DNA from 3 places in the Lysinibacillus sp. C5.1 genome. Region 3 is predicted to be linked to each of the others. Evidence: riboswitches for the same ligand, from Rfam matches in the RefSeq annotation. Region 3 holds a riboswitch; each other region holds the start of a gene.
The links. Region 3 has a riboswitch for cobalamin ahead of cobT (nicotinate-nucleotide--dimethylbenzimidazole phosphoribosyltransferase). Riboswitches for the same ligand answer to the same signal wherever they lie in the genome.

Region 1 (7,748 bases), 1.3 Mb from region 3:
AACAGGGATCTTCTGTAAACCATCTTGTAAATCGCGCGTCCCTAAAAAAGAAAATGTCTGTATTTTTCAAAACGCAGAACAAGCTCTACGCGCAAATTTCCGGCCTTGTAAACGTTGCAAGCCAACTAATGAAAAATTACCTGATAGCGAATGGGTCGAGCTAATTACTGCCTACATTGATAAAAATTACACAGAAAAATTAACCCTAGAATCGTTAGCTACAATTTGCCATGGGAGTCCCTATCATATGCATCGCACATTTAAAAAAATTAAGGGTATAACACCGGTTGAGTATATACAACGAGTTCGCGTACATGAGGCTAAACAATTATTAATGCAAACAAATAAAGCCATCGGAGATATCGCCATTTGTGTAGGAATGATGAATACGCCTTATTTTATTACGTTATTTAAAAAGAAAACTGGATTGACACCAGCACAATTTCGACAAATGCATATAACTGGAGGAAAAGATAGTGGTAACAAACAATAAAACAACGCTCTATTGGGCTTTACTAACATTTGAAGATTGGCATTTTTATATTGCTTCCACTTCTAAAGGGTTAGTGTATGTAAGTTCACAGAACAGCGCATTCGAGGAGTTAATCGAATGGGCCAAGAAGCGCTTTCCAGGAAGTCCACTAATTGAAGATAATAAAAAGCTAGAACCCTATATGGTTGAATTGATTCAATACCTACAAGGAAAGCGAAAAACATTTACTATGCCATTTGATTATGTAGGGACACCATTTCAGATAGCAGTGTGGAATGCACTTTGTGACATTCCTTATGGACAGACGAAATCCTATTCAGAAATTGCCAATGCTATTAATAAACCAGCAGCTGTGCGCGCGGTTGGCACAGCGATTGGAGCCAATCCAGTATTAATTACTGTACCGTGCCATCGGGTAATTGGCAAGAATGGCTCATTAACAGGCTATCGAGGAGGATTAGAAATGAAAACACAGCTCCTAGAGTTAGAAAAGGGAACTTCAACTAGCTACGAGTAATTATGAATGGAGGGGGACGGTGATGAAAAGTGAATTATTCTATAAAAATCCAAAAACGATTCTGAATAAAGGAACTGGTTTTCTTGCTGGCTATACGCATTCACTAAATCCTTATACAGGCTGTTCATTTGGGTGCTCCTATTGTTATGTACGAGCAATGCCTGTGGCACTTTTTCGAGATGGTGAATGGGGCAAATGGGTCGATATAAAAAACGGAGCTGCAAATTTATTAAAAAAGGAGCTTCAGCGCGCCAAAGCTAAAGGAAATGTGACCATTTTTATGTCATCAAGTACAGATCCTTATCAGCCAATCGAGCATAAGGAAAAAGTGACAAGGTCCTTACTAGAAGTGATGGTCGCAGATCCCCCAGACTTCCTTTTAGTGCAAACTAGAAGCCCTCTTGTAAGTCGTGATATTGATTTGCTACAGCAATTTAAAGAGAAAGTTCGAGTAAGTGTAACGATTGAGACAGATTCCGAAACAATACGTAAACATTTTACGCCAGATGCACCACCAATTCAGGCGCGTTTTAAGACATTAGAAACATTAGCAGCCAACAAAATCCCGACCCAAGTGGCTATAGCCCCCATTTTACCAAGTGGGGAATATTTTCCTGAGAAATTGAAACCATTCGTCGATCGAATATGTTTGGATGACTACTTTTTAGGAGATGGCAGTGGTGGATATCGCACAAGAAAACTTGGCATGGAGGAGAAATATGCCCAACTTGGTTTAGAAGATTGGTACGGACCACATGTAATTAATAATGTCTATAATCGATTTATTAAAATCTTTCCAGAAAGTGATGTTTATCTAAGTCAAGCAGGATTTGAGCCCTAAAAGTAATAGCACATTGGCTATCACAAATGGAGCTTTGCAAATAACGGAACGAGCATTACAAGCATCCTTGCTGAATTTTATATAAACGATGCTTGTGCGCTGTGAGAGCTATCGAGATGGGCAACTGTATGTGTGGTTGAATCTCGATATGTTTTACAGTGTAATTTTTATGGGAAAATCCGTAAAAGCAATGTGTAATAATCTACCCTAATATAATTACTTTTGTCACAATTTTCTAGTTATCGAAAGTATGGAAATGGGTCCAAGCGGATTGTGGAGCATCATATAGTGCATTAAAAGGGGCTGGGACATAAGAGAAAAAGTGTTAGATTGACTGCCATCAATCTAACACTTTTTTGCTATGCCGTTGTTGACCGCTACGGCGGTGCTTTCCGCGGGCACACCGTAAGCCGCAACCCTCGCTAACGCGCGGTCTGTTGCGTCTAACATTATGTGCTGTTCCCACTGGAGTCACCGCCTTCGCTACCAACAACTAGTGAACACTTCTAATTTTTTTAATTGCAAAAGCAAGAATAGCTAAGGTCTCCATATAGCAAAAAATTATGAACAGCTTTCGTCTGTTTCTTAAATTTTTTTAGTTATGTCCCAGCCCCTTTTTTACAATATATTAACATACCAAAATGTAAAGCATGACTTGTTTAAACTATTTATAAATTTAATCCAAATCGCTTTAATTCAATGAAAACACCTTCCAACTGTTTTCCTTTGTCTGTTAACGTATATTCCACACGAGGGGGAACTTCTGGGAAAACCTTTTTAATCAAAATCCCATGATTTTCTAGTGTTTTAAGACGGAGGGAAAGTGTTTTCGGACTAATTCCATCCATAGATTTTAATAGGTCACTGAACCGCATTGTTCCTTCTATAAGTAAATCGCGAATTATTAAAAATGTCCATTTAGTTCCAATTACATCGAGTGTTTTCGCAATGGGGCAAGCCTCACCAGGTACTCCTTTGGTCAACACTACTGTCTCAATCACACTCATTTGAAACATCCTCCCTCAAAATTTTTGAGCAATTTACCTCATCATAGCACAATAGTATACTTTCAGAAACTTAATGAATTAAATATCACTACTTCCCTAAAGGAAGTTACTATATTTATAATATCTTTGTATTTGTTAATTTCATCCTTAATTGAGGAGGTGCTCAAAATTATTGTCAGAAATCAATGAAATAAGCTACCGTTGCTATTACTATTTGTACAACACTAAGGGAATTTTCCCGCTGTAGCAAACGGTTAGTAGAACATTGGCAAGACACTAGGTTTGTTTTAAGAGATAACAGAATTGAAGGAGCCAGAAAAAGATGAAAAATATACTTATTATTAACGGTCATCAGAAATACAGTTCAGCTGAGGGGAATTTGAACCAAACATTGATGAACAAAATGGTTAGTTTTTTAGAAAAAAAGAACAATGTAAAAACAACAATTATTCAAAACGGATATAAAATCGAAGAAGAACAACAAAAATTTATATGGGCTGATATTGTCATTTATCAAACACCTATTTATTGGTTCAGTGTCCCCGGCTTATTGAAGACGTATATGGATGAGGTATATGCCTATGGTTTATTTTTTAGGGGTGCTGATGAGTATGGGAAAGGTGGATTGTTGACTGAAAAGAAATATATGTTTTCGCTTACCTGGAATGCCCCTGAAAAAGCATTTAACAATCCAAGTGAATTTTTTGAAGGGAATACCCTAGAAGATGCAATAATGCATTTACATCTTATACAGAAATTTATCGGAATGAAACCATTAAAGAGTTTCTCTTGTTATGACGTAGTCAAAAATCCAAAGATTGAAAAGTTTGTATCCGAACTTGATTTACACCTGCAAGAGATATTGAATTTTTAAACTTATGTAAACGAATAAGGGGAGAGAAATATGTTAAAAGATAAAAAAGTTGTAATTATCGGTGGAAGCTCTGGGATTGGTTTGGCATCAGCTAAACAGCTAGTAGCGCAAGGGGCAGAAGTAATCATTGCCAGTCGCTCCGAAGAGAAATTGCAGAAGGCAAAAGAGCAATTAGGAGTTAGGGCAACAACTTATATTCTAGATACAACACAAGAACAGCAAGTACAATCTTTCTTTGAAAAGATTGGTCATGTCGATCATCTGGTGATAAGCGCGGCAGAAACATCCAGCGGGGCATTCCTCCAAACGGATACAGCACAAGCACGAAAACTGTTTGAAAACAAATTTTGGGGACAATATTATGCAGCCAAATACGGTGCTTCTAACATTTCACCAAACGGTTCTATTATTTTATTTTCTGGCGTTGTAGCCTACAAGGCTATGGTGGGCTCAGCAATACTAGGTGCAGTTAATGCGGCTATTTCCAATTTAGGTCAGACTTTGGCATTAGAACTTGCTCCTATCCGAGTAAACATCGTTTCACCAGGTATAATTGATACACCATCCCGTAGCAAAATGCCAGAAGAAGCACGTAATCACTTCTATAATACAGTTGAAAATAAACTCCCTGTGAAACGAATAGGGCGAGCTGATGATGTTGCACAAAGCGTACTATATTTGCTACAAAATAGTTTCGTGACTGGAACGGTTCTTCATGTAGAAGGCGGCCACATGTTAACTTAAAACCAGAATATATTTCCTAAACAAACTTTTGTAGAACTAAAACTGACCTAACAAATAAAACACCTTTCGCGTTGACTAACGAGTATTGTATATATCAATTAACGCGGAGGTGTTTAGTTAGTGTTCTTTTTAACAACAGTGTGTGGACGATTTTAAGCACCAACGCCACAAACGAATAATTGCGTGCGATACACACAATCTCAATTTGTTAGGTAGAGGTGACTTTTACATAAAAAAAGTAGCGTCGTCACACGCTACAGCAAATTATTGAACAGTAAAGATATTGTTCAGGATGGCTAATACATAACAAGGATTTAGAACGAAATGTCCCTATTACTTTATATGTGAGCTAACAATGATAAGTGTAATTCCAGTAAATAAGCAAATAATTCTCGCCACAGGTATTTTATCAGCTAGTCCAAATAATGCAATTGCTGTTGTTACGATTAAAACTGTTGGACCAACCAATGCAAGCATTGTATTAATATAGAATGCTTTTTCTAAATTGTTCAACTTTAGCATCAACAAACCAGCACTTACTTCAATACTTCCAGACAATACACGTAAAATAACCATAGCTAGAACCGATTTTTCAATAATGGTCATCATCCTATCTTTATAGATAATATTCGCATATCTTATAAATCCATCTCAGTCTAATTATAGAATTCTGTTTGAATGAAATACTAACATCACTATATGTATCATTCGTATGAGATATGCTTGTAATCGTATGCTTGATAGTGTTAATTACTATGTTGATTATCTAGTTAAAAGTGCAAAAAATATTAATACAATCAGTTTTATAAATCTATTTTCTGTTTTGTAAAATCCTGGGGAAGTTAGTACTTAAAGAGAGGTTTATCAATTTATCAAATGAGACTGGAAGGCTACGCTAAGATTTTTAAAATTTTATATTTGGAGTAGATATTTAATAAAACGTCAGCCTTATTCTCTTTTGGAACAATGGTCTTTTTTAGTTAAATGAATACACTCAGCAAGTTTATAAAATAATGAAGATTTTTCTTATTTTATTATATTCTGAAAATAAAATTGACGTAAACTTTCGTGCATGTTATGTTTAATACTAATTTCATAGCAATTATTACAAGTTTGAGTGAAATGAAATTTCATTCAATTAAAAGGAAAATGGGTGTAAATCCCATGCTGTCCCGCAACTGTAAATGAGGAGTTTTGTTTCCATTGACACAGAGTTATTACTCGTGAAGGTGAAACAAAATAATGATTCATGAGCCAGAATGCCTGCTTGTAAGAAGATTCATTGATGATCTACGAAAGATAGGGAGATGGATGGAGACTTACTTTTTGTAGGCTTATCTATCCTTATTCTTTTTGAATAAGGTTTTTTTATGCTTTCTTTTATCTAGTAGTAGATGCTTTTGAACCAAGATAGGAGATAGGAGACAGAAAATGAGATTGACAAAGTATTTACTTCCGTTTGTACTTTTTTTGACTTTCAGTGTTCTTGCAGGTTGTACAAACACTGATACAGAAAAGGGAAAAACAACAACACAAACAAATGACGAAAAAATGATAACGATTGGATGGCCTTTAGATGTCGGTCCATTAAACCCTCATACATATTTACCTAATCAAATGACTGCACAAGCAATGGTCTACGAATCTTTGGTTGAGTATAACGATGATGGGACTATTACGCCTAAGCTAGCAGAAAGTTGGGACATTTCAAAGGATAAGACTTCTTACATTTTCCATTTAAGAAAAGACGTTAAGTATTCAGACGGAACTGCTTTTAATGCGGATAATGTCATTCGTAACTTCGATGCCATATTAGCAAATCGGGAAATACATTTTTGGATGGGCATGGTCAACCATATTGTTGAGGTTGTAAAAGAAGATGATTATACAATTCGTTTGCAATTAGATGAACCTTATTATCCAGTATTAAACGAACTGGCCTTTGTACGTCCATTCCGTTTTTTAGGGGATAACGGATTCCCTGAAGGAGATGCGACGCAAGATTCCATCAAAGCACCAGTTGGGACAGGTCCATGGGTATTAACAGATTACAAAAAAGATGAATATGCTTTATTTAGTCGCAACGAAAACTATTGGGGGGAAAAACCTCTCTTAGAACAAATTAAAGTAAAAATCATCCCTGATTCTGAATCGATTTCGTTGGCATTTGAAAACGAAGAGTTAGATTTAATTTATGGTCGTGGCATCATTAGTTTAGATAACTATTCGTATTTAAAAGATAGTGACAAATATAAAACAGCTACCTCTGAACCATTGTCTACAAAAGCGTTATTATTCAATACGCAGTCAGGACCGTTAGCAGAATTAAAGGTACGTCAAGCCATTCAATATGCTATCAATAAGGAGCAAATGGTTGATAGTATTACACATGGTACAGAAAAAGTGGCCGACACACTATTTTGGGATGCAATTCCTTTTGCCAATATTGATTTAGAACCAATCTTGTATAATCCAGAAAAAGCGCAACAGCTACTTGATGAAGCTGGGTGGACATTACAAAAGGGCGATAAAATTCGTTCGAAAAACGGACAACCATTATCATTAGATTTAATCTATATCGCAACAGATGCCATTCAAAAACCAATGGCTGAGTTGATGCAAGGTGAACTAGCAAAAATAGGGGTACAGTTGAATCTAGAAGGTGCAGATGTAATGGTTGGCCTTCAAAAATTAATGGATAATCAGGTGGATATTAATTTTTGGCGTACAAACGGACCACCAACAGATCCACATGGCTTTGCTAATGAATCAGCTACACCAAATGCTAGTGGTGTTTATGAAGCAAAATTAGGTTTACCAAACACCAAAGAAATTGATACTAAAATTCACCAATTATTAGTTGGAACAGATGAAGAGGAACGAGTGCAGCTCTATACGGATATTTTAACTATGTTCCATGATCAAGCACTATTCTATCCGATATCTTATGAAACAAATAACGTGATTTATCAACCATATATGAAGGATTTTGTGCCTCGTGCATCTGAATATGATATTCCATATGCACAAATGGATACAGAGTAATACAAGTAGAAGAGAGAGTGTCTTACAAAGACAGCTCTCTCTTTATCATAGGATTGGGTAGGAGGTGACAGCATGTACGAATCGACATGGATGTTTTGTTTAAAAAGAATTTTAACGTTACCGTTTGTATTATTAGGGGTATCTATATTGACGTTTGTATTTATTCGCTTCGTTCCAATAGAGCCTGCGGAGGTTATTTTAAGATTGGCTAAAGTTACGCCAACGGA
Region 2 (7,748 bases), 1.5 Mb from region 3:
CCCAATTGTTTGCCCTACCTGTACAGAAAATGTAATGTTTTTCAGGACATCCTCCGAATTTTCATAATAGCGGTAGCTTACATTTTGGAAGTCTATCATTCCTTGGATGGACGTCGTAATCGGCTGTGCTACTTCTGTAACTGCCACTTCCCTATTTAGGACGTCCACAATACGCTCCCCAGAAGGAAGAGCACGAGCAATTTGCATTAGAACCATACTCGAAGACATGAGTCCATTTAAAATAATCGTTAAATAGTTTATAAACGCAAGTATAACACCAACTTGCAATGTACCTGTTTCCACTTTAATGGCACCTAGCCAAAGTGCCGCAACAATGCCAATATTGACGACAAACATCGTAAACGGTACCAGTATTCCTACTATTTGTTCTGCGGTAATAAAACGTTTCGTTAGCGTGTCATTGAGCATAGCGAACTGCTCTACCTGATGCTTTTCACGTCGAAACGCTTTCACCACACGAATCCCCGCTAAATTCTCCTGTAATTTTGTATTAACCCCGTCAATAACCTCTTGTACTTTACGATACAAAACACCTGAATATTTTGTAAAAAAATACATGGCCATTATTAAAATCGGTACAAAATTACTAGTAAAATAGAAAATAATTCGCGAGCTGTTACAAAAACAATAATAACAGCCCCAATAAATAACAGCGGGCCACGAACAAAAATCCGTAACGTCATCATAAATGCACGTTGAACACTTTCCACATCACTTGTTAAAATGGTAATTAACTTTCCTGTAGTGAAAGCATCACGTTCCTTTGCCGAATACGTCATTATTTTTTCATACAATGATTGACGGACATCAGAGGCAAAGTGAATAGCCGCCTTGGAACTATAAAAAGAGCACCCAATCCCCCCCACTAGTCCAAGAACCGCACTCATCAGCATTAACACGAACATTTGAAGGACATATGAATTGTCACCATTTGCTATTCCTGTATCAATCATATGTTGCATAATGGTTGGTTGGATTAAATCCATCGTTACCTCAAGCACCATTAAAATAGGTGCAATCAGTGTAAAAAATTTATAGGGTCCTAAATACCTCCCTAACTGTTTAACTACTTGCATTCTTTCGTCTCCGTTCCTTGTAAATCACATACGCTATTCATTATAACTGAAAATCATTCCCAATTGGCAACTGAATTCAGATGGATTTTAGTGACAGGCACTCAAACAATTTTCTGGCTAGAAAGTAAAAATCCACTTGAACTTCTGCGGGAACTCACATACAGAAAGTCACAACATACGGCGCAAAAGCGGGAGTTGTGGCTTACATCATGCTACGCAAAAGCCAAGTGGATAGAGTGACAGGCACTCAAACAATTATATTATATTAAATTACAAGTCATCGAAGCCGTTATCTTCTACATTAACTTTGACATATTGACGGGAGCGTTGTTCAAAGAAATCTGTCTTTCCTAAGTCTACATCCTCGTATGCTTTAATCCATTTTAATGGATTTTTTCGATAACCCTCAAACGGACGCTCTACCCCTAGTTGGTGGCAACGTACATTCGCATAAAAATGGACATAATCATGGACATCTTCCACATCAAGTCCTTCAATTTTTTCACCTATGACTTCATTTGCCCAATCGATTTCAAGTTGAACCGCTTCACGGAAAATCTCCTGCACACGCGCCGCTCGTTCTGGTGTATCATATTCAGGAAATTCCGCTAGCAATTCCTGATAGATTTTCACAAATAAATCCACATGTAGCTGTTCATCACGGTTGATATAATTGATCATCGTTGACGAAGCCACCATTTTTTGATTGCGTGCTAAATGATAGAAGAAGGCAAAGCCTGAATAGAAAAATAAGCCTTCTAAAATAACATCATAGACAATGGCCTCTAACATATTTTCAACATTTGGTTCCTCTGCAAATGCTTGATAGCCTTTCATCACAAAATCATTGCGACGCTCTAACACTGGCTCCGTGCGCCAAAAGTCAAATGTACGGTCTTGTTCATCTTTATTTACAATACTGGATAAAACATAAGAATAGGAATGATTATGAATCACTTCTTGTTGCGCTAAAATAATCATTAAGGCATTAAGGCTCGAATCCGTTAAATAGTCCGCCACCTTGCCCGCAAAATCCGTTTGTACACTGTCTAACAGCGCCAGTAAGCCAATAATTTTCAAAAATGATTCCTGTTCATCCGCTGATAAAGTTGGAAATTGTTTGACATCATTGCTCATATTAATCTCAAAAGGTGTCCAAAAGTTCCCAAGCATTTTTTTATATTTTGGGTACGCCCAACTAAAACGCACATCATCCCAGTTTAAAATATTAGAAGAGCGCCCGTTCACAATGGCTGTCGAACGGTTTGGCGCCTCCTTATCCATCATTTTTCGTTTCGTAATTGTTGTCATTTTCTATTCCTCCTAGCTTGCACAAGACTCACATTCTAGCAATTCAACAGATGTTGAGCGCACATAATAAGTCGTTTTTACGCCACTTGCCCAAGCATTAAGATGTAAAGCGAGTAAGTCTTTTGCCTGAATCGTATTTTGCACATATAAATTAAGCGAAATGCCCTGGTCAATATGACGGGCACGTGCCGCATTTTGTTTAATTGTCCAGTTTTGATCGATAAAGTAAGCAGACTTATAATACCAAGTCGTTACGGGTGATAAGTCCGGTACTGTAACAGGAATTTTGTAATCCTTTTTCTCCTCGGAGTAACTCTTTTGGAAAATCGGATCAATTGTTGCCGTACTGCCTGCCAAAATAGATGTCGATGAATTTGGTGCTACGGCCATTACATACCCATTGCGCATTCCATATTTTGCGACATCCGCACGCAAAGCTTGCCACTTGTCACTGTTGTAGCTACGCTTTTCAAAATAAACACCCGTTTGCCAGTCAGAGCCCTCAAATAATGGGTAAGCACCTTTTTCGCGCGCAAGTGCACTCGATGCACGAATCGTTAAATACGCAATATGCTCGTATAATTTATCAGCAAAGTCAACTGCCTCATCCGACTCCCATTGAATTTCCTTCAAGGCAAGTAAATGATGCCAACCAAATGTCCCTAGCCCAATTCCACGATAACGAGCATTAGTACGCTCGGCTTGTTTCACAGGAATAGTATTTAAGGCAATCACATTATCTAACATGCGCACTTGAATCGGTATTAAACGCTCTAACACACCAGCCGGAACAGCCTTTCCTAAATTGACAGAAGATAAATTACATACAACAAAATCTCCTGGCTTACGACGTGTCACAATCACATCATCTTCTAACGTAATGGATTCGAATTGCGTCGGCGACATGTTTTGGAAAATTTCAGTACATAAATTTGAACTATAAATCATCCCTTCATGCTTATTTGGATTCATGCGATTTACTTCATCGCGGTAAAACATAAATGGTACACCTGTTTCCAACTGTGAACGCATAATACGCTTCATAATATCGATTGCCGGCACCACTTCTCGACTTAATAGTGGATTGGCAATGCACGACGCATATTTATCTCGGAAAGAGCCTTGTCCTTTTTGCTCATCATAACAATCTTCAAGTGAGAAGCCCATTACCTCACGTACTTCATGTGGGTCAAATAAATGCCACTCTCCACGCGCTTCGACTGCTTCCATAAAAATATCCGGTAAACATAAACCAGTGAAAATATCATGCGCGCGTAATCGTTCGTCTCCATTATTTAAACGTAAATCTAAAAACGTAAAGACATCTTTATGCCACACATCTAAATATACGGCGATTGCGCCTTGGCGTTGACCAAGCTGATCCACTGACACCGCTGTATTATTAAGTTGTTTGATCCATGGCAGTACCCCACTAGATGCGCCTTTAAACCCTTTGATAGAGGAGCCACGACTACGGATTTTCCCCATGTAAACGCCTATACCGCCCCCGTATTTCGATAATGTTGCAACATCGGTGTTCGTATCATAAATACTTTGTAAACTATCATCTACCGTATCAATAAAGCAGCTTGAAAGCTGGCCATGCGTTTTTCCGGCATTTGACAATGTTGGTGTTGCAACCGTCATATATAAATTACTCATCGCCCAATACGATTCTCGTACTTTTTCTAAGCGGTTTTCCGTTTCATCTTGCATCAATGTCATTGCAATGACCATCCAACGCTCTTGCGGTAATTCTACAGGTGTTTTTGTATAATCACGCACAACATAGCGGTCCATTAACGTTTTTAAACCGATATACGTAAACAGCTCATCACGACTCTGTTCAAGATAAGACGCAAGCTCGACTAGCTCTAGTTCACTATACTTCGTCGTTAAACAATCGTGATAAAGCCCTGCCTCGGTATAGCGAGCAAGTTGCTCTGGAAATACCTTATAGACATCTTCCACCCCAACACCACGACGGGTAGCAAATTGATCATACAATTTTTCTAAGTAAATTTGGGCAGCAACAAATGTCCAATATGGCTCTTCCTCATCAATAAGACTAAGTGTTTGTAAAATCATCGCATCCGCCCAAGCTTCAAATGTTGCATTGTCATTTTTTCGTAGCCATCTATCCGATAATCTTACAAAGCTTTCAAGCTCCTCCTCTGTGTAACTTTTCTTTAACTTAGCCATCTGCTGTTCGATTTGAATTGTCATATTCCCATTCTCTCCCTTTCTATCAGCGCACACAAAAAAGCGATTACACACCCTGTTTCGGTTGCGTAATCGCTGTAAAATCGGAAATGGAAATGAAGGACATGTACACATCGAAGTGGACAAATCTCTCGCCTCCACTTCTCAATCCCCGAAGATGTGTTGCTGTCTTGAACAACTCGGCAGGTCTCCTGGCTCATGCTTCCTTCAAATAATTGCCTTCCCGTTCTTTCACAGTGGCATCCTAATTATTTGTCAGCACTTACAGTTGCGGGGACAGCTTCGGCTTTAGATATCTCTATTTCCGAATTCCCTTTTAAACCATACTGGTACCGCTTGTCCAATATACTATATATAGTGTTTTAACTCCTAAACAAATCTAACATATTGTGTTTAACGTTTCAATAGGCGTTTTGCCCCTTGTATTCTCGAAAACGCTACTTTTGCTCGAAGCAAGCCCTATTCCAATGCAGTTTTACGCAGTTTCTCAAAATTTCTAGTAAAAATTTTTTGTGCCAGTTGCTCTTTTTCTGGATTGATTCCTAGTAAAATTACCGCACATGGCCCTGCTGTTTTTCCTACATCCAGCGAACTTTTAATTTGTTGCTGACCAAAAAGTCTTAAAAATTCTGCTTGTAAGCCTTGAGAACCTACCGGCCAAACTTGTTGCACAATTTCCTCGCGCCAAGCTTGGTAAATGGGCTGTAGTTGGGCCACATCTTCAGGCTGCGCAAGCACTTCATTGCCAACGAGTGGCAGTCCATACGTATACCAAATCAGGTTGTCACTAGCAAATGACGACCTTGTTTGCATTTCACCTAACATTGTTACAGATAATCCCGATTGCACAGTCGGCATATTGGATTCTGAACTGCCATTTACAGGTGGACATGGTAGACCTGCTTCTTCAAAGACTTGCGCAAGTCCTTCGACATAACGAGACCACGCCTCATCGCCTGAAAAGTTGGCAAGAATAATATGACTGGGTAGGGCATCGGCTGCAAGCTGTTCTAGAAAAGTGACACGCCCAGTTAAATAAGCCGTTAATGTATCCGGAGCCGATACGACATCTTGAGGTTTTTCTCCGATGGCTGCAGCATTATCTGTTGTAACAATCAGATTCCCTATTTTTACTGCATTTCTCAATTTGCTCGCCCTGCCTTACGAACAAACACTTTCGAGAGTATTGGCATCACGACAGCTACAATCAATAAATTGATGACAGTTGCCATGAAAATACTCGCTAATGAGCCCCAGAAAAACGCTGGACTAATGATGAAATAAAATGGGAGTGGTGCGATCACACCGTTTAATATAAGCGCTACTGGCCATTTCCAAAAATGCATACCTTTTTTGTGCATCACACCGAATAGCCATACAACAATAAACATTTCGACCGCAATAATAAGATGCAAAGGTCCAAGTAGAAAACCAGATGTCAATGCTGTAATCAAATGACCTATTAACCCTGCTACTCCTGCCAATACAGGCGATAAAAATGCAACGCTTAAAAATGCTGGCGCTGAGTCGAGTGCCGCCGATGATACAAAAGACGGAATTTTAATAACTGCCCCAACTGCACAAATCGCCGCAACCATGGCTGTTAATGTCAAACTCATTAATTTTTGTCGATTCATTCCATTTCCTCTTTTCTACAAGTATTCTACTGAAGCCTAAACTCGTTTATTTAATACGTTCTGCAATGCCATACCAAATGCGATTTACTTGTTGTGCTTCTACAAATAACGCCTGATACAAGCGACCACACGTGTCACGCAATAGTCTTGCTTGCTTTTCCATCGGTACAACACCACGTCCCATATCGGTTACAATCATATACACTACACAGTTTTTTTCAAGGCTTTTAAGTGTTGTCAAAATGTGATGGATAATGGCTTCATCTTCCTCCAAATTGCGTTTTACGAGCCATTGTTCTAAATTTTTAATAATGAGTGCATCACAATCAGGTGCAACATCTGGTAGTTCGCCATCAATTATCGTATAGTGATCATCTTTTAGTAATCGCTCTACATAAGCGGTTTTTCCGTTATAGGCTCCTCCGATAAAGACATGCATCTAGCTCCCTCCTTCCAAGCTGCTCGGGAAAACGTTAGCGTAAATAGGCGATTATGGGGTGCTTGATATGACCAAAAAGCCTCTTGTTGTGGAGCAAATGCAACAAGTAACGCTCGCACCACCCCACCATGAACAACGAGATAATAGTCATCCTCATCTTTTGGTAACGCTAAAAAACCTGCGACTACTCGCTCACAAAACTGATCAAATCTTTCACCGTTTGGTGGCGCATTTTTCATTGGGTCATCTAACCATCTACGGTACCGAGAATCTGTCTTTAATTGGTCATATGTTTTGCCTTCAAAATCACCAAAATTCGTCTCTCGAAATCTCACATCGGCTATATAGCTAGCTTGTGGAAAATAACATTTCGCGGTTTCTTGACAACGACGTAAATCACTGCCATATACTTTTCTGACAGAATCATTGACTATTGGAAGCGCCGACGCCTGTGCTAAGGAAGAATCTGTCCAGCCAATATAACGCTTTTCCACATTTTCTTTTGTTGGTGCATGTCTCATTAAACGAACAGTAACAATGTCACCCATAGCACAACCTCCATTCCTTCGATTGAAGCACCTAGCAAGTCCCCAGAAACTCCGCCAAAATTACGCACTGTAAACTGCCGAAACAATACAAATGCAATGACTAAAACGACCATTAACAGCAATGGCACTATAGAAAAGCTTGAAACTACGAACACACCACAATAGGCAAGTAAAAGCGTAAGTAACATCAAACTTGTCAGTAAGCGATGATGTATATGTGTTTTAAAAAAATAAGCAAGTCCTTTTTCCTTCGAACATTGTAACGATAGAAAATAGAAACTCATTCCTACACGTGTCAATAAAGGGATAAAGACAAGCATCCATAATGAAAGTTTGTTCTGTACAAAAAGTTCATGTAGCACAACGAATTTTCCCAACACTAGAAATAACACAGATAGTACACCAAATGCCCCAACTCGCGGATCATCTAATATTTCAAGTCGCTTATCTCGATCGCGATAAGAAAAATAAGCATCCCCCATATCGATAAAAC
Region 3 (7,748 bases):
GGAGAAAGTATGTTTTCATTTGAGCATCGTCCTAAAATTATGGATTATTTAGAGCAGTATAGCTTTGACGTATTAGTCATTGGAGGTGGCATTACGGGTGCGGGGATTGCACTTGATGCGGCGTCGAGAGGCTTATCAGTTGCACTAATTGACAAGCAAGACTTTGCGGCGGGTACCTCTAGCCGTTCAACAAAGCTTATTCACGGAGGTCTTCGTTATTTAAAACAATTTGATGTAGGGGTAGTGGCAGAAGTTGGGCGTGAACGTGAAATTGTTTATGACAATGCTGTTCATGTAACGACACCTGAAAAGATGCTGTTACCTTTATATAAGCACGGTACACTTGGACCATTTACGACTTCGGTGGCGTTAAAGGTTTATGACAGACTAGCAGGTGTCAAAAAACAAGAACGTCGCACGATGCTAAGTGCACAAGAAACAGCCACACTAGAACCGCTTTTAAAGCGCGATGAGCTAGTTGGCGGTGGCTATTATGTAGAGTATCGGACTGACGATGCACGTTTAACAATTGAAGTGCTAAAAAAAGCGGTTGAATATGGCGCGCTTTGTGTAAACTATACAGAAATGACAGAGTTTTTATATAGCAAGAAAAAGCTGATTGGGGCAAAAGTAAAAGACCATATCACTGGAAAAACAGTGGAAGTACATGCTGCGCAAATCGTCAATGCTACTGGCCCTTGGGTAGATGAAGTACGTCATAAAGATAAGCAAACAGATAAAAAACAATTACGTTTAACAAAGGGTGTCCATATCGTTCTTAGTCAAAAGGATTTCCCATTGCAACAAGCCGTTTATTTCGATATTCCAGATGGTCGTATGGCTTTCGCTATTCCGCGAGATGGCAAAACATATATAGGAACAACAGATACAGTTTATGAAGGCGATCCAATACATCCTACTGCCACACAACAAGATGTAGATTATTTAATTGAGGCTGCTAAAACAGTATTCCCTACAGCCGAAATTACAAGAGATACAATAGAATCTTCTTGGGCAGGTGTACGTCCGCTTATTTTTGAAAAAGGCAAAAATCCTTCTGAAATTTCGCGTAAAGATGAAATATGGACAGCATCAAGCGGTTTGATGACCATTGCAGGTGGCAAGCTAACAGGCTATCGTCAAATGGCTGAAACGATCGTTGATAAAATTGTGAAAACACATAAATTTAAGCATGCAAGTCCATGTATGACACGTGAGTTGTCGCTTTCTGGTGCAAAGGGCATTAATGCGATTAATTTCCCAGACTATACTGCCTATAAAGCAAGAGAAGGTGTTCAATATGGACTGAATTATGACGAGGCGAAGCATTTAGTGCAAAAATACGGTACCAATGTTGACGCATTATTTGATCAGGTGAAATATTTACATGAGCATGGTAGTACGATGCCCCTCGCTTTACATGCGATGCTACTATATGGCATAGAAGCGGAAATGGTATATACACCTTGTGATTTCTTTATTCGTCGTACGGGCTTACTATACTTTGATATTGATGCAGTGAAACGTTATAAACAACAAGTAGTGCAAGTGATGCAGCAGCGTTTACATTATTCAGAGTCACAAAGAAATACTTATATTGCTCAATTAGAACAAGCGATTCTAGATGCGACAAGTTTTCCTAATGTGGAGGTGTAAAAGATGGAGCGTTATATGAAAATGTCTGATGGACATTTTGTGTTTACACGAATTTTGACGCCGACTATTCCCTGTAAGGGACATTTTCATATTTTACATGGTATGGCAGAGCATAGCGGTCGTTACGTAAACTTTGCACAAATTCTTTGTGCGGCTGGCTATGCCGTGTCCATGCATGATCAGCGCGGGCATGGGGAGACGGCAGGTTATAATGGCACATTAGGCTTTTTCGCTGAAAAAAATGGTTTTGATCGGGTTGTGGAAGATGCGCATGAAGTCATGATGGCTATACATGCTCAATTTGCAGATGTGCCTTTAATGGTATTCGGGCATAGTATGGGGTCCTTTATTGCTAGAAGATTTATTCAACTTTATGGAGCAAATGTTGCTAACGTTATTCTTTGTGGAACAGGAAGTGTTTCAGCGTTGCATAGGATAGGACATTATGTTGCGCAAGTATTCGCAATGCGGCACGGTAAAGAAACCGAGAGCCCTTTATTAAATAAGTTGAGCTTTGGTAGCTTTAATAAGCAGTTTCCAAATCCTAAAACCGGGTATGATTGGCTATGTTCGGTAGAGCAGGAAGTGCAAAAGTATATTGACGACCCATATTGTGGCTTTATTCCAAGCAATCAATTTTTTGCTGACTTAACAGCTGGCTTTATGGTATTGAATCGAAAAAAAGAGATTGAAAAAATACAGAAAAACTTGCCGATTCTATTGATCAGCGGTAGCAAGGACCCTGTTGGCGATAGTGGTCTAGGTGTTTATTCCGTAGCTGAACAATTTGCAGCAGCAGGATTACAAGATGTTACTGTCTATTTATTTGAAGATAAACGACATGAAATTTTAAATGAAGACAATCAACAGGCGGTTCATCAAGTTTTATTACGGTGGTTAGAAAAGTATGATAGAAAATAAAATACAGCAAGCAGAGGTCGTAGCAATTGTTGGGCCAACAGCTTCAGGTAAAACAGCACTAAGCATTGAACTAGCCAAAAAGTACAATGGTGAAATTATTAATGGCGATTCCATGCAAATTTATAAAGGTTTAGATATTGGTACAGCGAAAATTACTGAAGAAGAGATGGAAGGTGTGCCACATCACTTATTAAGCTTCAAAGAGCCAACGGAATCCTTTTCAGTAGCGGAATACCAAGCGTTAGTACGCTCTAAAATTAATGAGATACAGGCGCGTGGTAAGCTACCGATTATTGTTGGAGGTTCTGGCCTATATGTACAAGCAGTCCTTTATGATTTTCAATTTACAGACGAGCAGGTTGATGACCTAGCACGTAAAGCTTATTATGAGGAGCTAGAAAAGTTAGGTCCAGAAGCTATGCATGCTAAGTTAGCAGCACTTGATCCGAAAACTGCTGAAACAATTCATCCAAACAATACAAGACGTGTGATTCGAGCGTTAGAAATGATTGAATTAAGTGGTGTTTCAAAGGCGTCAGAGGAACACAATCGTGGAGAAATCCCATTGTATCGCCACTTAATTATAGGACTTGGTCAAAATATGTCTCGCGAAGAACTTTATGAGCGCATTAATCTCCGAGTGGATGTCATGATGGATAAAGGGCTACTGCAAGAAGTGCAGGGACTATGGCAACAAAATATTCGAGGTGTACAGTCGATTCAAGCGATCGGTTATAAGGAATTGTATGATTACTTAGATGGTAGATGTACATTAGAAGAAGCAATCGAAAATTTAAAGCAAAATTCTCGACGTTATGCGAAAAGACAGTTGACTTATTTCCGCAATAAAATGGATATTCATTTTATTTGAAAAGACTAAAAACTTTAATAATTTCTAAAAATTACTAATTGATAAATTGGTAGAACATGCTACTATAGGAATGAAGAGGTAGAAAGAGAGTAGGGGAGGCGCATTCTATGAAATCAATCAATTTGCAAGATACGTTTTTGAACCATCTACGTAAAAACAGTGTTTTTGTAACTGTGTTTCTGTTAAACGGGTTCCAGTTAAAAGGAACTGTGAAATCCTATGATAACTTTACAGTATTATTAGTAGATGCTGAAAGTAAACAGCATCTCATTTACAAACACGCAATTTCTACATTCGTTCCAGCAAAGCAAGTCGAATTTTTAGAGGCAGAAGAATAAATAAAGTAAATAGAAACAGTTAGTGTTACATCACTAGCTGTTTTTTTTCGTTCACGCTATAATGTAATAGGAAATTGATATATTGGAGGATTTTATAGATGAAATCGATGGATACAACACAATTATTAGAACGATTAGATGCAAACGAAGACCTTTACATTATTGATGTGCGAGAAGACGATGAAGTAGCACAAGGTGTTATCCCTGGTGCGCAACATATTGCACTTGGGACAATCCCTGAGCGCTTGGATGAATTAGATACGACTAAACCATATATTATCGTTTGTAAAGCAGGTGGACGTTCTGCAAATGCTTGTGCATACTTAGAAGCACAAGGCTTTGACGTAACAAACCTTGAAGGTGGCATGCTTGCTTATGATGGAGAATTAGAATTTAAATAAGAAGATATATCGAGGTATGTAACAGGTCAGCTTGTTAAGTACCTCGTTTTTTATTGGACTAAAGTGCGAGTACAAAAATTTTTTCAATATTGACACTAAAAACACTTTGTCGTAAATTTAAAGTAATTACATAAAAGCATTAGGTGCCCACTTTGGGAGAATAGGGAATAAAGTGAAAATCTTTAGCGGTCCCACCACTGTAAAACGGAGTTTTATAGAGAATACCACTAGCATAGCTGGGAAGGTTCTATAAAATGTTGAAATTGAGCCAGGAGACCTGCCTAATTGCTTCGGATGATATAGACGATGGAAAAGTCTGTAGTTTATTTGTTATGAGATAAACTACAGGTTTTTCCATTTTTTTATTTCAATCTTTATGTAATAGGCTATTTAAAAAGGAGAAATGAACATGCAATTATTACAACAAACACTTCAACAGATTCAACATGCTAATAACGAAATAATGGAAAAAGCAAGGGACTATATAGATTCTCTTAGCAAGCCACCAAGTAGCTTAGGAAAACTTGAATCACTGGCTATACAATTGGCTGGTATTACAGGAGAGCTCTATCCTAAAATTGATAACAAAGCAATTATTGTCTGTGCAGGCGATCACGGTGTGTGTGATGAAGCCGTAACATCCAATCCGCAAGATGTAACATTTCTTCAAACATTAAATTTTCCAAAAGGGATAACAGGTGTTTGTGCTATTGCAAACATAACGAATGCCAAAATTGTAACAGTGGACGTAGGGGTAAAACAGGATATTCCGCTCGATGCGGGTGTTATAATAAAAAAAATAAAATACGGGACGGATAACATGGCAAAAGGTCCAGCCATGACAAGGGAAGAAGCCATTCAATCAATTGAAGTAGGAATTGAAGTAGCAACGGCAGAAATAGCACAAGGAGTTAATGTATTGGGTACAGGTGAAATGGGGATTGGCAATACTACACCAAGTGCGGCTATCTTATCCGTACTGCATGCGTGTCACCCACAAGAAGTGACAGGATTCGGTGCAGGGGTTGGATCAGGAGGAATTGCGCATAAAGTTGAAGTCATTCAAAACGCCATTGCCTTAAATAAACCGAATCGTCATGATGCGATTGATGTACTTGCAAAAGTGGGTGGGTTAGAGATAGGTGCGATGGCTGGTGTAATTCTGGCGGCTGCTGCCAATCGTAAGCCCGTTGTAATTGATGGCTTTATTTCGACAGTCGCTGCTCTTATCGCTTATGAACTCGAACCGAAAGTGCAAGATTATATTATTCCTTCCCATGCCTCTGAAGAACCGGGGGCAAAAATAGCTGCTGAACTGTTAGGAGTGGAGCCGATGCTTCATATGAACATGCGATTGGGAGAGGGTTCTGGTGCAGCTTTAGCCTTTCCAATACTCGATGCAGCTTGCTCTATGGTGAGCAACATGGCGACATTAGCTGAGTCTGTCGGGCTGGTAGAGAAGTAATCATTTGTTAAGTGCCGATAGGGAAAAATCATAGTTAAACATTTAAAGAGTAATTGTCTATAGCCAAAAGGAAGCTGGGGCAAAAGAGAAAAAGTGTTAGATTGAACCCAATCAATCTAACACTTTTCTGCTATGCCGTTGTTACCCGCTATCAACAACTAGGTGAACACTTCTAATTTTTTATTTATTGCAAAAGCAAGAATAGCTAAGTTCTACATCCTTAAGCTCGATTCAATTTTCGCAAAGGTAAGCGCCATTTCTTCATATATGAAAGTACTCGTAAAATTGTAATTACCCCGAATAACACGTATAAAAAGATATCTCCTTCTAGTAATTCCAATCCAATAAGTAGACCAGCAAGTGCTGCCCAGACACCGTAGATTTCATCACGTAGCACGAGTGGCTTACGTCCTGCCAATAAATCACGAACTATTCCACCACCTGAACCAGTTAAGACTGCGGCTACAATAACCGCACTAATGGGCATATTGAGCTTCACTGCATATAATGCCCCTTGTATAGCAAAAGCCGATAAGCCTATAGCATCTGTAAAATTGCCCCAACGATGCCAATGCTGTATAAGATGATGAGGAAAAATAAAAAATATCGTAATGGCAGCGATTGCAATTTGAAACATCATATCCTGTCCCCACAACGTTGTAACTGGTAAACCGATAAGTAAATTACGAATGGCACCGCCACCGAATGCAGTTACAATGCCAAGTATATATACACCGAATAAATCGTATTCTTCTTCCATTGCAATTATTGCCCCGGAAATAGCGAAGGCAATTGTCCCAATTATGCTAAAAACTTCCCAAGCCATCACTTTCCCTCCTTAAACGAGAATAATTTGTAGTAAGTCCGCCCCTTAGCTTAGCGTATTTAACAGCTAGACACAATAGCATTTTTTGCAGGGTTGCAAACAAATTGATAAGATAGGAAAGAACAATTTGAAACGGAGACGAAAACAATGACTTTTACAACCCATTTAACAGCAGAAACGTTAGCATTAGCGGAAAAAATTGAGGAAAGAGTCCGCCCATATCATACGAAAGTAGAAAATATGGCGTTCTTCAACCAGCAAAAAGTCCTTTCAGCATTTAGAACGCATCAAGTGAGCGATTTTCATTTACATCCATCCAATGGCTATGGCTATGATGATGAAGGCCGTGACAATCTTGAACGTGTGTATGCGGAAGTTTTTGGAGCAGAGGCGGCAATTGTTCGTCCTCAAATCATATCTGGAACACATGCAATTACGCTTAGTCTATTCGGCGTGTTACGACCAGGTGATGAATTGCTTTATATATCAGGCCAACCATATGACACATTACAGTCGATTGTCGATGGAGGAGACAAAGATACGGGCTCGCTAAAGGACTATAAAATTGGTTATCGACATGTAGATTTAATCGATAACGAAACGGTTGACTGGTCTGCAGTCGCTGCAGCCATTACACCGAACACAAAAATGATAGCCATTCAACGTTCAAAAGGCTATGCATCACGTCCATCCTTTACAATTTCGCAAATTGCAGAAATGTGTGCCAAGGTACGTGAATTAGCACCCAATGCTATTATATTTGTAGATAACTGCTATGGAGAATTTGTGGAAGCACAAGAACCTACAGAAGTAGGTGCGGATTTAATGGCTGGTTCGCTTATTAAAAATCCAGGTGGCGGTTTAGCTAAAATAGGTGGTTATATTGCAGGTCGAGCTGACTTAGTAGAAAAATGTGCATATCGTATGACATCACCAGGAATTGGTGCGGAGGCAGGCGCTACATTAAATACGCTAGGTGACTTTTACCAAGGCTTTTTCCTAGCACCACATGTAGTCAGCCAAGCATTAAAAGGTGCGATTTTCACAGCGGCTATGTTAGAGGAAGTAGGCATGACGACGTTCCCAAGTTATCATGCTGAACGTACAGATTTAATTCAATCGGTATCGTTTAATACAGCCGAGCAAATGGTTGCTTTCTGTCGTGAAATTCAAGCCAACTCGCCAATTAATGCGCATTATGCACCAGAGCCTGCTTATATGCCAGGCTACGAGGATGATGTTATTATGGCGGCAGGCACATTTATTCAAG

Region 1: it holds a riboswitch for cobalamin, as region 3 does, so the genes downstream of both, nikA (nickel ABC transporter substrate-binding protein) here and cobT (nicotinate-nucleotide--dimethylbenzimidazole phosphoribosyltransferase) in region 3, are expected to answer to the same signal.
Region 2: it holds a riboswitch for cobalamin, as region 3 does, so the genes downstream of both, I5435_RS12935 (ribonucleoside-diphosphate reductase subunit alpha) here and cobT (nicotinate-nucleotide--dimethylbenzimidazole phosphoribosyltransferase) in region 3, are expected to answer to the same signal.

The regions. Positions count from the first base shown of each region.
Region 1 is NZ_CP066226.1:2,425,921-2,433,668, forward strand. Features, by position in the region: gene I5435_RS11730 (bifunctional transcriptional activator/DNA repair enzyme AdaA) at 1-493, shown strand, start outside; gene I5435_RS11735 (methylated-DNA--[protein]-cysteine S-methyltransferase) at 477-1,010, shown strand; gene I5435_RS11740 (SPL family radical SAM protein) at 1,033-1,851, shown strand; gene I5435_RS11745 (winged helix-turn-helix transcriptional regulator) at 2,520-2,858, opposite strand; gene I5435_RS11750 (NAD(P)H-dependent oxidoreductase) at 3,181-3,732, shown strand; gene I5435_RS11755 (SDR family oxidoreductase) at 3,763-4,476, shown strand; gene I5435_RS11760 (YqhV family protein) at 4,810-5,085, opposite strand; cobalamin riboswitch at 5,569-5,761, shown strand; gene nikA (nickel ABC transporter substrate-binding protein) at 5,908-7,521, shown strand; gene nikB (nickel ABC transporter permease) at 7,594-7,748, shown strand, end outside.
Region 2 is NZ_CP066226.1:2,662,822-2,670,569, forward strand. Features, by position in the region: partial or broken gene I5435_RS12925 (ABC transporter ATP-binding protein) at 1-1,097, opposite strand, end outside; gene I5435_RS12930 (ribonucleotide-diphosphate reductase subunit beta) at 1,368-2,408, opposite strand; gene I5435_RS12935 (ribonucleoside-diphosphate reductase subunit alpha) at 2,421-4,634, opposite strand; cobalamin riboswitch at 4,795-4,983, opposite strand; gene I5435_RS12940 (hypothetical protein) at 5,091-5,777, opposite strand; gene I5435_RS12945 (ECF transporter S component) at 5,774-6,268, opposite strand; gene I5435_RS12950 (bifunctional adenosylcobinamide kinase/adenosylcobinamide-phosphate guanylyltransferase) at 6,315-6,707, opposite strand; gene I5435_RS12955 (histidine phosphatase family protein) at 6,659-7,255, opposite strand; gene cobS (adenosylcobinamide-GDP ribazoletransferase) at 7,228-7,748, opposite strand, start outside.
Region 3 is NZ_CP066226.1:1,173,500-1,181,247, forward strand. Features, by position in the region: gene I5435_RS05375 (glycerol-3-phosphate dehydrogenase/oxidase) at 10-1,656, shown strand; gene I5435_RS05380 (alpha/beta fold hydrolase) at 1,660-2,577, shown strand; gene miaA (tRNA (adenosine(37)-N6)-dimethylallyltransferase MiaA) at 2,564-3,448, shown strand; gene hfq (RNA chaperone Hfq) at 3,556-3,786, shown strand; gene I5435_RS05395 (rhodanese-like domain-containing protein) at 3,885-4,187, shown strand; cobalamin riboswitch at 4,312-4,486, shown strand; gene cobT (nicotinate-nucleotide--dimethylbenzimidazole phosphoribosyltransferase) at 4,597-5,652, shown strand; gene I5435_RS05405 (trimeric intracellular cation channel family protein) at 5,873-6,478, opposite strand; gene I5435_RS05410 (methionine gamma-lyase family protein) at 6,626-7,748, shown strand, end outside.